DNA from 2 places in the Marinicrinis lubricantis genome. Region 2 is predicted to be linked to the other one. Evidence: a T-box and tRNA genes for the amino acid it is inferred to sense, from the RefSeq annotation. Region 2 holds a T-box; the other holds one or more tRNA genes.
The links. A T-box is a leader RNA that pairs with one kind of tRNA and senses whether it is charged. The one in region 2 lies ahead of leuS (leucine--tRNA ligase), so its partner is inferred to be a tRNA-Leu.
Positions count from the first base shown of each region.

Region 1 (7,601 bases), on a different contig from region 2:
ACGTATCAAAGCAGACTTTAAGCCGTTCATTGTGCTCGACCTTCTCCATAATCGATGCCAATTCTTCGAAGCTGCGGCCGATTTCCGTCCCTTTTCCAGCCATCGTTTCCAACGCAATGTTCACATCGGTTTCCTTAATGCCCGCGAGCACCTCGTTCAGCCCTTCCGCAATTCTGGCAATACCGTATTCCGCATCTTTATCCGTATAGGCTCCTGGATGAAGCACGATGTTCTTCACGCCGATATAATGTGTACGGTGAATTTCCTGCTGAAGAAACTCCACGGCCAATTCATATGTATTGGATTTGTAGGAGCCTAGATTAATAATGTAGGGAGCGTGGACAACGATTTCCTCCACACCGATCTCCTTCATGACCGCTTTTCCTTCTTCTATGAACTGATTCTCAATCGGTTTTCTTCTCGTATTTTGAGGCGCCCCGGTATAAATCATAAATGTGCTGGATCCATATTGCTTGGCCTCATTCGCCGCATTTAAAAGTCCCTTGTCTGAGAACGACACATGGGATCCGATTTTCAACATATGGCATGTCCCCTTTTATTTTCACTATCGTCTATTGTACTAAGATTAGACTGGACCTGCAACGAACGTTTATAGGTATCGAACTTTCTGTTTTTTTCAGGTATAATGCTATATCAGGAATGAATGATAAATCTAAGGCATAAAGGGGTGAAGTAGGCATGCCGGATTGGTTTGCCTGGTTTATCTTTTTCTGGGTGTTTATATTAGTCGGCTTTATGGCGATCGGCGGTTTCTTCATGTTCCGCAAGTTTCTTAAAGTGCTTCCGAAAGCAGACGGAAAATCGAAGCTGGACTGGCAAAACTATTATGTAGAAAAGAGCAGGCATTTATGGACCGAGGAATCCAAGCAGTTTCTCGATCTGCTCGTATCACCTGTACCTTCGGCTTTCCGAGATATTGCAAAGCATTCCATTGCAGCGAAGATCGGTCAGGTTGCTCTTGAGAAAAACGCCACGGAAGTGACACGAGAGCATTGCATTGAAGGCTACATACTCGCTACACCCAAAAGAGACTACAACAGCTTGACATCGTTTTTGAACAAACACAATATCGATTACAGCCAGTATCGCCATCTGTTGAATTGATGAAACTCCCCATTCCAAGTGATGCGAAGCCTCGAAGGATTCGGCAGCGCAAATGTACTATCATCTAGATTGTCTGCGTCACTTTGATGGACCTTGTTCATGAAACGCACAGAAGCCGTTCGCCTCACTTCGTGGGAACGGCTTCTTCTTTATGATGATCGATGTAAACTCAACGGTCTCCGTTAAACAACCCGCCAAGCAAGCTTCCTTCCCCTTTACGGTTTGCATAGCCTGCTGCGGAGATCACGCGATCAGCAAGACGGCTGAACGGCAGCGATTGGATCCACACTTTGCCGGGTCCCTTCAGCGTGGCGAAGAACAAGCCTTCTCCACCGAAAAAGGCCGTTTTGATGCCTTTCACGAATTCAATATCATAATCGACATTCTGTGTCATGGCCACTAAACAGCCGGTATCAATCCTTATCTTTTCTCCCGGGCGGAGCTCTCGCTCCACGATGGTGCCGCAAGCATGAAGAAACGCCAGGCCGTCTCCTTCCACTTTTTGCATAATAAAGCCTTCTCCACCGAAGAATCCTGTGCCCAGTTTTCTTTGAAACTCAATTCCAACCGATACACCTTTTGCTGCGCAAAGGAAAGAATCCTTTTGACATATGATTTTATATTGGTACTCCGTTAAATCCATCGGCAAGATCTTCCCCGGATAAGGTGCAGCAAATGCTACTTTCTCCTTGTCATAACCGTTGTTTGTAAAAACCGTCATAAATAGACTTTCACCCGTAAGCAATCGTTTCCCAGCACCTAGCAGCTTGCCCATCAATCCCGTCTGCTGACTGCCATCTCCGAATATCGTCTGCATGGAAATACTCGGATCCATCATCATCATGCTGCCCGCTTCCGCAATGACACTTTCTCCAGGATCTAACTCAATCTCGACATACTGCATTTCTGTGCCGGAAATATGAAAATCGATTTCATGTGCATTCATCATTTTGATCCACCATCCTTTAACATGGTTTCCTTCTTATCGTTACGAATGTTTGTATCGAAAGATTCGTTTTACAATAATGAAATATTTCATCCTTATTTTGATTTTTACAATCATTTTTAGTTGTGAATTGATCATTTTTGTAATAAAATAAGAATTATGAGGATGATGATTATCGAGGGAGATGAACATAATGGACATTCATATATTCCGCGATCACGACGCATTGGATGAACATGCAGCCAACATCATTACACAGCAGCTCCTGTCTGTACCGGAAAGCGTGTTGGGCATGGCCACAGGCTCTACCCCGATCGGGCTGTACAACAAACTTACCGAGAAGCACGCGGCCGGACAAATCAGCTTCAGACAGGCCTTTACCTTTAATTTAGACGAATATGTAGGGCTGGAAAAATCGCATTCCCAGAGTTACTATGAGTACATGCAAAAGCATTTATTCCGTCATATCGATATTCCGACGGAGCATATTCGTTTTCCGAATGGAATGGCGGAAGATTTGGAGCAGGAATGCCAGCGCTACAATAAGATGCTCGCAGAGCAGCCTATCGATGTACAGCTGCTGGGTCTCGGCCACAATGGACATATCGGTTTTAATGAGCCGGATGAAGAGCTCGTTCAAGAGACGCACGTCGTACAGCTTGAGCCTTCAACGCGTCAGGCGAATGCCCGCTTCTTCGAATCGATGGATGAAGTGCCGACGCATGCCATCACCATGGGTGTCGGGTCGATATTAAAAGCGAAACACATCCTACTGATCGTCAAAGGCGAGGACAAAGCAGACATTGTCTATCAGGCACTGAAAGGCCCGATCACGACGCAATGTCCTGCTTCCCTTCTCCAGACTCATCCGCGATTGACCGTATTTCTCGACGAACAAGCAGGGAGGCGGTTGCAATAAATTCCTTTACTTCTTTTTGGATTGAACATGTTCATATCGTTCTTGAGAATGAAGTAGTCACACAGGGGGCTGTTCAAGTGCAGGACGGCCGAATCACCCAGGTTGCAGAAGCTGCTCCTGCAGATCATGGGCATGTGCTGGACGGACAAGGAGGCTGGCTGCTGCCCGGATTTATCGATCTTCATGTACACGGCGGCGGCGGGCATGATTTCATGGATGCTTCACAGAAGGCCTACGATACCATCACAGCCTTCCATGCGCAGCATGGCACTACGACGATGCTGGCTACGACCGTTACCGCTCCTCAGGATGCAATCGAACAGGTGCTTCACACCGCTGCAGAGAAGAAAAACAGCCCGATCGGTGCGAAATTAGCAGGCGTCCATCTAGAGGGCCCCTTTATCAGCCCGAAATGGCCGGGTGCGCAAAATCCAAGCTATATTGTCCCGCCTCGCATGGATTGGATGGAGCGATGGGTATCCCAATATCCGGGACTTATTCGAATGCTGACACTGGCCCCCGAGACTGAAGGTGCGCTGCCCATGATCCGCTGGCTGGCCGAACGGGAAATCATCGCTGCCTGCGGTCATACGGATGCGAGCTACGAACAAATTTTTGCGGCCGTGCAGCACGGCTTATCCCATGCGGTACATACATTCAACGCAATGAAGGGACTCCATCACCGAGAGCCTGGAACGGTAGGTGCTGTGTTGGAAAGCGATCATATGTATACGGAACTGATTGCCGATGGATTTCATGTACATCCTGGCGCAATCCGCCTATTGACGAAAGCAAAACCGAAAGACAGAGTCATTTTAATTACCGATGCCATTTCGGCTGCCGGTCTCGGAGACGGAGAGTATGCCTTAGGCGGCCTGCCCGTCGTATTGCGAGACGGCGAGGCCCGACTAAAGAATGGCGGCAGCTTGGCAGGAAGTACGCTGACCATGGACGGAGCAGTCCGGTTCATGCTTCAGCACAGCGGACTCAGCATCGTCGATATTTCACGCATGGCCAGTCTTAACCCCGCATGCCGCATCGGGATCGAACATGAAACAGGCAGCATTGCCAGCGGCAAAATAGCCGATCTGGTTCTTATGGATGCGGAATATCAAGTTCGGCAGGTGTGGATCGAAGGCCGCCCCGCTATTTCGACCTCAAAATAAATCGTCGCTTACAGCATAAAGAGGACCGTTTCAAATCGTCGTTCGACTTGAAACGGTCCTCTATTTTATTCCGGCAGATGAACACCGATATTCAACTTGGCAAGCTTGTCCGCTAACGCTGCGGGCAATGCTTCATCGGTAATACAGCCGCATATCGCATCCAGTGGAGCGATCGTAAAGAGCGAGGTTTTCCCTGCTTTCGTATGGTCGAATACGGCATACGTTTCGGTCGAACGTTGAATGAGCGCCCTTGCGATGGACGCCTCCTGCTCCGAATAGGTAGCAAGTCCCTGCAATTCGTTGATGCCGTCGACACCGATGAACATTTTCCCGATATGTATATGCTCCACCATCTTTTCAGCCAGCGGTCCGCAAAGCTCAAAGCTGTTCCCCCGCATAATACCTCCGGACACGACAATCTGAATGCTGGGGTTGGATGCCAGCTCCATCGCGATGTTAACAGCGTTCGTCACTACGGTAATATTTCGCTTCTCCTTCAAAGCTCGGGCAATTAAGAAGCTGGTCGTTCCCCCGGAAATGCCGACGACATCTCCTTCATGAATGAGAGACGCTGCAACTTGGGCGATTCGCTCTTTCTCTAAATACGATATATTTTCGCGTTCTTGGAACGAATATTCCTTCACCGAATGGAGGCCGTCATACATCGCGCCTCCGATCGTACGGATGACCGGTGACGTCTGCTCCAAAAGCTCTAGATCCCTGCGGGCGGTCGCTTCCGAAATATCAAATTGGTCAACCATTTGCTGTACCGTAATTTTCCCATGCCGCTTTAACCAATTCAGCAGCTCATCCCGGCGTTTATCCCCTTTTGACTGCTTAGGACCTGCCATACCTACACCTCTTCCGACACCTCTAGTAACCTAATGATAGCTTAGTTGATCTGAAATTTAAAGCTTGTGTCCATCCTTTGACATTCCCGGGATCGGACCCACCATCATAGAAGTTTCAAAACGATATGTATGCAAACAAAAAAGCCCTTGCAAGCAAGGACTTTTTCTAAGGTGATGCGGTTGAGAGGACTCGAACCTCCACGGGGGGTACCCACTGCCGCCTGAAGACAGCGCGTCTGCCAGTTCCGCCACAACCGCATATTTTTAACGTGCCTCAATCGAGCACGTTTTTTATTATATGATGCTCGGACCAAAAAGTAAAGAGGCATTTTTTGGTTTTTGTAAACCGATGCCTCTCACATTTCGAATATTAAGTTATTTTTGCCCGAGCGCTTCGCTTTATACAGCAGTGCATCGACACGTTGAAACAGCTTGTCCTTTTCCTCCGATGGCTGCAGCGTACTAATTCCGGCACTGATCGTCACCGGATTGTCTTCGAGCTCTTCAATCGGCGTGCTTTCAATCTTTTTCCGAATGTCCTCCATATTTTGAATGCATTCCTCAAGAGATCGTCCCATGAAGATCACCGCGAATTCTTCTCCACCGTACCTCGAAACAATGTCATTCGGTGTGACCATGCCATGGATAATCTCGCCGACCTGCTTCAGCACTTTGTCACCGATCTGATGGCCGTACGTGTCATTGACCTGCTTGAAATTATCAATATCCATAATACACAGCTGCAGTGGAATGGCGTGCCGCTTGCTGTGTTCGATTAATTTTTCCATATATTCATGGAAGGTCTTATGGTTGTACATGCCCGTTAATGCATCGATCTTCGTCATTTTATCAAGCAAAATGCTGCGAATCATAAGCTCCTGCTCCGTCTTTTTGGATTCCTCCAACAGCTTCCACAGATCCTTCACCCGTGCAACAACGATTAATGCGATGGTCATATAAGCGACAAAGCTGATCATGCTTACCACGAACTCAAATATACTGTGGTTCCCCTGATAAGGGTTCACGATCCAGTATACAACAGAGAATAATGCAATGTGGGCCGTACCGTTCCAAAGCAGCTTTGAGCGTTCGAAGAAAATGAGGGAAATGAATATTGGCAGTATCAAAACAATCTGTTCACCATATACATCCTTATGCATAAAAAGGTAGATCGTATAGGAGATAATACCGGAGCAAAGAACCAGTACGATTTCACTAGCTTTCGGGATTTTTCTGAGTAGATAATGAGCCAATAGAAGAACGCCGATGAGCAAACCGTCTGGAAAAAGCATATGGTGAAGAAGAAATGGATGAAGCGCAAAACCTTTTTGGTCCGTATGGAGCGACATCATTAAAACCATCAGTTGTCCAAGAATGAAGAGTATCAAAATGACCCAATACATGAGCATGACGATACGTTTCCATTTGATAAGATTTTGCGTCCGAAATTGATCGAAGTTCATAAACGTTAATCACCTAACGATATCGTCTTAAAGTCCTATATTATAATTTCTCTATTCTTCCAACTCTTTCCTCTTTGCTAAAAAAATTTAACAATTGAGAAATATTTGCTGACCCATGATCGACAAATCACAAACATACGTTCCTAGTATTTTACCACAAAAAGAAAGGAAAACACAGAAGCACCTCTACGATCGTTCGTAAAACCTCTAACCGAGGCCGGAACACATCATCTCGCTTCTCTGGATTCCCTCATACTTCATCAGCACGATCCAATGCCGCTAAAGTAAAAAGGGTTCAGTAAAAGGATGCCGCAGGTTGCAGCGTTACTCTGAACCCTTCACTTCTCTCCACTATGCTTTTCACTTCCCCAGGGGCAGCCACTCCAAAACTCTCTGAATCTTCATATCCCAATAGCCCCACTCATGCGCTCCCGGCTCTTCCTCATAGATATAAGGAACTTCCAGACGCTGCAGATGCTTAAGGAACCGCTGATTGTCCTCGTACAGGAAGTCTTCCGTTCCACAGCACATATACAGCTCTGTCTTTTTAGACGCCATCGCGAATTGCTCAGCCAAATAAAACAAATCGTTCGGACTATTCTTGAATTGCTCCAAACTGCCATAGATGAGATCGAATTCTTGCGGAAATTCTCGATGAAACCAGCTAGGATCCGTCACACCGGACAGACTGGCCACCGCGCCAAAGCGATCCGGAAGAGACAATCCTAGTTTCATCGCTCCGTAGCCTCCCATGGACAGGCCCGCCGCGAAGGTATCCTCTCTGCGATCCGAAACCGGAAAAAACGATTGAACAATACTTGGGAGCTCTTCGCTCACGAAATCCCAATAGCGGTTGCCGCTGACCATATTCGAATAAAAGCTGCGATGGACCTCCGGCATGACAACGACAAGTCCTAACTCCGAGACATATCTCTCGATGTTGGTTCTTCTAAGCCAAATCGAATGGTCGTCTGATAACCCGTGCAGCAGATACAGCACCGGATAACGTCCACCGCTGGCCTTACCTGTGAGCCCAATCTGATTTGTCGTCTGCTGCGGAAAGATTACATTCATCATCGTGCTTAATCCTAATGTATTCGAATAAAATGAACATTGAAATAGTGCCATATC
Region 1 covers NZ_JBHSQV010000029.1:26,905-34,505, reverse strand. Annotated here, with positions in the region: gene ACFPXP_RS04345 (deoxyribonuclease IV) at 1-541, opposite strand, end outside; gene ACFPXP_RS04340 (DUF2621 domain-containing protein) at 700-1,125, shown strand; gene ACFPXP_RS04335 (TIGR00266 family protein) at 1,295-2,071, opposite strand; gene nagB (glucosamine-6-phosphate deaminase) at 2,265-2,990, shown strand; gene nagA (N-acetylglucosamine-6-phosphate deacetylase) at 2,945-4,156, shown strand; gene ACFPXP_RS04320 (DeoR/GlpR family DNA-binding transcription regulator) at 4,222-5,007, opposite strand; tRNA gene ACFPXP_RS04315 (tRNA-Leu) at 5,183-5,265, opposite strand; gene ACFPXP_RS04310 (GGDEF domain-containing protein) at 5,364-6,470, opposite strand; gene ACFPXP_RS04305 (alpha/beta hydrolase) at 6,831-7,598, opposite strand.
Region 1: it encodes a tRNA-Leu, which carries the amino acid that the T-box ahead of leuS (leucine--tRNA ligase) is inferred to sense. The anticodon was not compared.

Region 2 (7,601 bases):
ATAAAGAATGGATCATGAATTCGGTGCGAGAGCAGATGCCGGAAAAAAGGTGGAGGCATACCGAAGGAGTCATTCAAAGCGCGATCCAGCTTGCGAAGCAGTATGGCTCTGATCCGTCCAAAGCCGAGCTCGCTGCGATCCTGCATGATGTCGCAAAATATTGGCCCGTAGAACGGCAGAGAGAAGTGTTGATTGAATCGGGCTATGCCGAGGATCTCCTTGCATACGACAAGCCACTATGGCACGGTCCCGTCGGCGCCTACGTGGCGCAAAAAGAATATGGTATTGCGGATCAAGACATATTAAATGCAATTCGTTATCATACGTCGGGTCGCGTTGGAATGAGCCTGCTGGAAAAAGTGATCTGCCTTGCCGATTATATTGAACCAGGACGAGATTTTCCGGGGGTCGAGGACATTCGCCGGCTGTCGGCAAGCAGCTTGGAGGAAGCGCTGGTGGAAGGACTTGATGGTACCATTCGATTTTTATTGGAACAGAAACAGATCGTATATCCGATGACGATCTTAGCAAGAAACGCACTGTTGAAAGAAGCAAAAGAAACGAAACATAAATAAATCTTTTCAATGAATAAAGGAGGAAATGCAGCGTACATGAAATCAGATCAATTAATGCAAAAAGTCGTAAAGGCGATTGAGGACAAAAAAGGCCATAACATCGTGACGTTGAATTTACAGGGAATCTCATTAATTGCCGATTATTTCGTGATTTGTCACGGGAACTCCGACACGCAAGTTCAAGCGATTACGAATGAAATTAAGAAAACAGCTGATGCCGAAGGAGTTACGGTAAGAGGGGTTGAAGGTATGGATACCGCTAGATGGGTGCTCGTTGATCTCGGAGATGTCGTTGTCCATGTATTCCATCGCGAAGATCGCGAATACTATAATATCGAGCGTCTTTGGTCGGATGCTAAAGTTGTGGAAACGGTATGAGCTTGCAGGCTGGACAGTATAAAACGCTGAAAGTGAACCGGGAAAAATCGCCTTACGGATATTTTCTCGGAGATGGAGAGCATGAGGTGCTCCTTCATTACTCCGAGATTGAGGGATCCATCGAGATGGGTCAGGAACTTAAGGTGTTCCTGTTCCACGACAGTGAAGACCGGCTCGCCGCGACGATGCGCGAGCCTTTGTTAACGTTGGGAGAGACTGGGCTTCTCACCGTGGTTGATATCCATCCGCGTTTTGGCTGTTATCTGGAAATGGGTCTCAGCAGGCATTTGCTGCTTCCCTACAAACAGCTGCCGGAGGAGCCGGAATACCGCCCTATGACAGGCGATGAAGTATTTGTCACGCTTAGTACTGATAAGCAGGGAAGGATGATCGGCAAGCTGGCCGGTGAGCAGGAGCTTTCTCGTCTAACCTTCCGTGCACCGGATCTATGGAAGAATCAATGGCTGCCGGCCATCGTATATAACACATTGAAAATGGGTTCCTTCGTGCTGGTGGAAGGAGGAAAAATCGGTTTTGGCGCGTTAGGGTTCATCCACGAATCGGAGCGCACAAAACCGCTGCGGATTGGAGAGAAGCTGGAAGTAAGAATTACCTTCGTGCGAGAGGACGGCCGGGTTAACTGTTCCATGAGGCAGCGGAAGGAAAAGAGCCGGGATGAGGATTCAGATCGGTTGTATGAATTTCTGAAAGCTCGTCCTAATGGGGCCATGCCGTACTCCGATGAAACGCCTGCCGAAATTATTAAAGAGCGGTTTCAAATGAGTAAAGGCGCATTCAAGCGCGCGCTCGGCAAGCTGATGAAGGAAGGAAAGGTTGTGCAGAAGGGCAGCTGGACGCATCTGGCTGAAAACGAAGAAGCGGAAGTGAAGCAGTGATGGCATATGAACAATTCGCATACGTATATGACCGATTAATGGAAGATATGCCTTACCGCAAATGGCTGGAGTATGCTCAAGGGGTATGGAACCGGTTGGGTCATATCCAAACGGTTGCGGATTTAGGATGCGGCACCGGAAATGTAGCCATTCCATTAGGAGAGGCAGGTTACCGGGTGTTCGGTGTAGACTACTCTGAGGATATGCTGGCCGTTGCGAATGAAAAGTGGATGTCCGCCGCATCTTCCAGCTCTAAGCTTCACCTTCAGTGGTTGTGTCAGGACATGAGGGAGCTGAGTCTGCCAGAGCCTGTTGACAGCGTGATCTCATTTTGTGACAGCATGAATTACCTGCTGGAAGAAGATGATTTGCTTCAGGTATTCCGCCGCGTCCATGATAGTCTGCGGATTGGTGGCTGTTTTCTGTTCGACATGCATGCTCCTCGACAACTGCAGCTGTATGGAGAATGCCAGCCCTTCGTATACAATGAGGACGACGTTGCGTATATATGGCTGTGCGAATATGATGAGGAACTGCACCAAGTGGATCACGATCTCACCTTTTTCATTCAGCGGGAAGGAAGCACTTGTTTTGAAAGAGTGGAGGAATTTCATACACAGCGGGCCTATCCTTATCCGGTAATCATCTCTTTGCTGCAGCAAGCCGGTTTCCATGACATTGGCTGTTCGTCGGATTTTACGACCCGGCCTCCGCATGAGGCGACCTCCCGCTATTTTTTTGCAGCCTTAAAATAGAGTGGTCCTACGCTTGACAGGGTATCCAATGATTACATATAATCATAGCAAACCAGATGCTAGCAGCATCTTCACAGTCATCCCGATCTAGAACTGCAGCACTCACATATATATGGCTTGGAAGAGGAGTAGTAATTCCAATTTCGTCTTTCAGAGAGCCGGCGGATGGTGCGAGCCGGCAGCGAATAAGAATGAACTTGCCTTGGAGCCTTGAACGACTCGCCCCTTTCTGCGAGAGTTCCGTTTACCCCGCGTTAAGGGTCTAAAGTGAGCGATCTGTTGATTGAAAACAGCGCTAATTAGGGTGGTACCACGGGAATATACTCTCGTCCCTAGCATTGGCTATGGATGGGAGTTTTTTTATTGTAATTTGACTTGTGAATCAATATGAAGGGGGACCTCGGAATGTCTCAGGAGCAAGGGTACAATCCATTAGTGATCGAGCCGAAATGGCAGTCCTATTGGGATCAAAACAAGACATTTAAGACAGAAGAAGATCCGAATAAACCAAAATTTTATGCATTGGATATGTTTCCATATCCTTCCGGTGCCGGGCTGCACGTCGGCCATCCAGAAGGCTACACGGCGACGGATATTGTATCCCGTTTCAAGAGAATGAAAGGATACAACGTCCTGCATCCGATGGGATGGGACGCATTCGGTCTTCCTGCGGAGCAGCACGCGCTGGATACTGGAGAGCATCCTCGCGATATTACCGTAAAGAACATTAACAATTTCCGCAGACAAATTAAATCGCTCGGTTTCTCTTATGATTGGGATCGTGAAATCAGCACAACAGATCCGCAGTATTATAAATGGACACAGTGGATTTTCCTGCAGCTTTATAAGCGGGGCTTGGCCTATGTGGCAGAAATTCCGGTCAATTGGTGCCCGGCACTTGGTACTGTGCTGGCTAACGAGGAAGTCATTGATGGGAAGAGCGAGCGCGGCGGTCATCCGGTCATTCGCAAGCCGATGCGTCAATGGGTACTGAAGATTACCGAATACGCAGAGCGTCTGTTGGAGGATTTGGAAGAGCTGGATTGGTCGGAAAGCATCAAAGACATGCAGCGCAATTGGATCGGCAAATCGACCGGTGCGGAAGTCGAATTTCGTGTGGAAGGACATGAGCCGCTCAAGGTGTTTACGACACGTCCGGACACCTTATTTGGCGCAACCTACTGCGTACTGGCGCCAGAGCATCCGCTCGTTGATCTGATTACGACAGAAGAGCAGAAGGAAACCGTTAAACAGTATCAGGAGCAGGCTGCACACAAGAGCGATCTGGAAAGAACAGAGCTCTCAAAAGAGAAGACGGGCGTGTTTACTGGAGCGTATGCCGTCAATCCTGTGAATGGAAGCAACGTTCCGATCTGGATCTCTGATTATGTGCTGGCTAGTTACGGTACAGGGGCCATCATGGCAGTTCCTGGACACGATCAAAGGGACTGGGAATTTGCACGTAAATTCGATTTGCCTATTATTGAGGTGGTCAGCGGGGGCGACTTGGAGAAAGAAGCTTTTGCTGGGGACGGTCCGCATGTGAACAGCGATTTTCTGAATGGCCTTCACAATGATGAAGCGATCCAAAAAATGATCAGCTGGCTGGAGGAAAAAGGATTAGGTCAAGGCAAGGTGACCTATCGACTTAGAGACTGGCTGTTCAGTCGTCAGCGTTATTGGGGCGAACCGATTCCGATTCTCCATCTGGAGGATGGAACGATGAAGCCGGTGCCGGAGGATCAGCTGCCGGTGCTTCTTCCGGATGTAGACCAAATCAAGCCATCTGGTACTGGGGAATCCCCACTTGCCAATGTAACCGATTGGGTCAATACAGTGGATCCTGAAACAGGCCAGCCGGCTCGCCGGGAGACAAACACGATGCCGCAGTGGGCAGGAAGCTGCTGGTATTATCTGAGATATATTGATCCGCACAATGATCAAGAGCTGTGCTCCAAGGAGAAGCAGGAGCAGTGGCTTCCTGTCGATCTTTATATCGGTGGTGCGGAGCATGCTGTGCTGCACCTGCTTTATGCACGCTTCTGGCACAAGGTCCTGTATGACCTAGGCGTTGTTTCGACGAAAGAGCCTTTCCACAAGCTAGTTAACCAAGGGATGATTTTGGGTACGAACAATGAGAAAATGAGCAAATCTCGCGGCAACGTCATCAACCCGGATGATATTGTGCAAACCTTTGGCGCGGATACGCTGCGCATGTATGAGATGTTCATGGGACCTCTGGAAGCAACCAAGCCTTGGAATACGAATGGCGTGGAAGGTACGTACCGTTTCTTGAATCGAATCTGGAGATTGTTCATCAATGAATCTGGTGAATTGAATGAGAAAATTCAGGATACGGAAGGCAGCGCGGAATTCCAGCGAACTTGGCATAAAACCGTGAAGAAAGTAAGTGAGGATCTGGAGGGGCTCCGATTTAATACGGCAATCAGCCAGCTGATGATCTTCGTCAATGAAGCGTATAAAGCGGACGTGCTTCCAAGAAAAGCGATGGAGAACTTCGTTCAGATGTTATCTCCGCTGGCGCCGCATATTGCAGAGGAGCTGTGGGCGCGTTTAGGCTACAGTGAATCGATCACATATGTTCCTTGGCCAGATTATGATGAGAAGCTGACCGTAGAAGATGAAATTGAGATTGTCGTTCAGGTGAACGGAAAAATTGTTGAGCGCATGAGTATTGCATCCGATACCGAACCAAAACAGATGGAAGAGCTGGCGCTAAATCATGACAAGGTGAAGGCGGCTATCCAAGGTAAATCGGTACGCAAGGTCATCGCCGTCAAGGGCAAGCTTGTAAATATTGTTGCCAACTAAGGTTGGCTGGTTAAGCATATACGGTTGAACCAAGAAGCGATGGCATCGCTCCAAAGTTAGTGGCTAATCTACTTTGGTGCCGACCATCGCTTCTACTTTTTCCAGATCTTCATTGTATTTCGTATGCGTCGTATGGATGAGCTGATTGAACACGCCATCCAATTGCAGCGACATATATCGTATACCTTCAGCGGTAATGCCTCCAGGTACAGAAACCTTCTGAATGAGCGTCTCTGGTGTAAAGTTTCCGCTGGTTAACAGTTTTCCAGTGCCGAGCAGCATTTCGGAGGCGAGCTTGGTAGCATGTTCTTTCGAAATACCTGTCACATCTACAGCAGCCTGAACGAATTGAAGCAGGAAATAAGAAATAAACGCAGGTCCGCAGCTGGATATATCGGATGTGACCCGTGTATACTCTTCTTGAATTTCGATGGGCGTACTGATGGCAGAGAATAGTTGATGCACGTAAGTTCGATCGTCAGGTTCCATCCGTTCCCCAAAAATGCAGAGCGAAGCGCCGCTGCAGGCGAAGTTCGTTACACTAGGGATGACTTTCGCGATCTTACAAGGGGTCTGGTATTCCAAATGCTTGATGAGTACAGGGCTGGTGATACTGACGATAATGTGCTCTTTGGTTAAACTGCAGGACATTTGCTCCAATACATTTTTATACTCGAGCGGTTTTACGCAAATCATGATCAAGTCACTGCCTGCCGCCAGTTGTTGGCAATTTTCGGCGATGTGGATTCCAGGATACTTTATCTGCAGCAGTTCAGCCTTTTCTTTGCTCCGGTTATGGATGTTGATGTTCTCTTGCTTGATGGCACCGGTCTTAATAAAGGATTCAATAAGAATCGTTCCCATACTGCCTGTGCCTATAAAACCGATATTCAAGAGGATCCCTCCTTATGTTAAAAATAACCAACCGGTTTTGTTACCCTATGAATATTCGCAGAATGTGAAAATATGACAGCGAACTTCATGAGATCAGCGAAATGATGTCGGATTTTTTCTTGAAAAGTGGAAGGAGCGATATGTATGTATAACAGATGGAACAGCCGCATCCTCGTATGGATCGTGATGTGTTTGTTTGCGGCTGTACTATTGGCTATGATGATGTGGCCGAGCGGTACTTCTATGGAAGCAGGTGATCTGCCGATCAATTCCCAGCTAGAGGATGTGCTGCAGCCGGAGGAGGACGGCGGAACGGAACAAGAATCAGATCAAGGGACTGCTGGCAGTTCCGCACCGGCCGAGAACAAGGCGAAATCGGATCTGCCGGACGAACAGGATGCTGGAAATGGAAAAATAAAAATAAATGAGGCAGGTATTGCTGAGTTGGATCTTTTGCCGGGGATCGGTCCGAGCAAAGCGCAAGCGATCATTGATTACAGAAATGAACATGGTCCTTTCAAAGCCGCGGAGGATCTGCTGCAGATTAAAGGGATCGGGGAGAAAACACTGGCTAAGTTCAAGGACATGCTGGAATTCGATTAAAATGAGCTCATCAAAACAAAACTCACTTTTCAAGATTGGAAATGTATGAGAGAATATTGAAGATTGGACATGTATTACCGTAGAACACTAGAGATGAGAGGAGAATATAACATATGGCAGAAGAAAGAAAATTAGGGTTGGAAACGCTTGCGGTACATGCGGGACAGGAAATTGATCCGACAACGATGTCGAGAGCCGTACCGATCTATCAGACAACATCCTATGGGTTCAAGGACACGGATCATGCTGCAGATTTGTTCTCGCTGAAAGAAATGGGCAACATCTATTCCCGTTTGATGAATCCGACGAATGATGTGTTTGAGAAAAGAATTGCCGCGATGGAAGGCGGGGTGGCTGCGCTCGCAACTGCTTCCGGCCAAGCTGCGATTACGTTCTCTATCTTAAATATTGCCGGAGCGGGTGACGAAATTGTTTCCTCCTCCAGTCTTTACGGCGGTACATACAATTTGTTCGCGAATACACTGTCGAAGCTGGGGATCACAGTGAAATTTGTCGATGGTTCAGATCCTGAGCAATTCAGACAAGCGATTACAGATAAGACGAAAGCGCTTTATGCCGAATCGATCGGAAACCCGAAAGGGGACATTTTAGATATTGAAAAGGTTGCCGGCATCGCTCATGAGAACGGTATCCCGCTGATCGTAGAT
Region 2 covers NZ_JBHSQV010000185.1:97,550-105,150, reverse strand. Annotated here, with positions in the region: gene ACFPXP_RS21050 (nicotinate-nucleotide adenylyltransferase) at 1-4, shown strand, start outside; gene yqeK (bis(5'-nucleosyl)-tetraphosphatase (symmetrical) YqeK) at 1-575, shown strand, start outside; gene rsfS (ribosome silencing factor) at 612-953, shown strand; gene ACFPXP_RS21035 (CvfB family protein) at 950-1,849, shown strand; gene ACFPXP_RS21030 (class I SAM-dependent DNA methyltransferase) at 1,849-2,604, shown strand; T-box leader at 2,714-2,941, shown strand; gene leuS (leucine--tRNA ligase) at 3,010-5,436, shown strand; gene comER (late competence protein ComER) at 5,500-6,330, opposite strand; gene ACFPXP_RS21015 (ComEA family DNA-binding protein) at 6,475-6,933, shown strand; gene ACFPXP_RS21010 (homocysteine synthase) at 7,047-7,601, shown strand, end outside.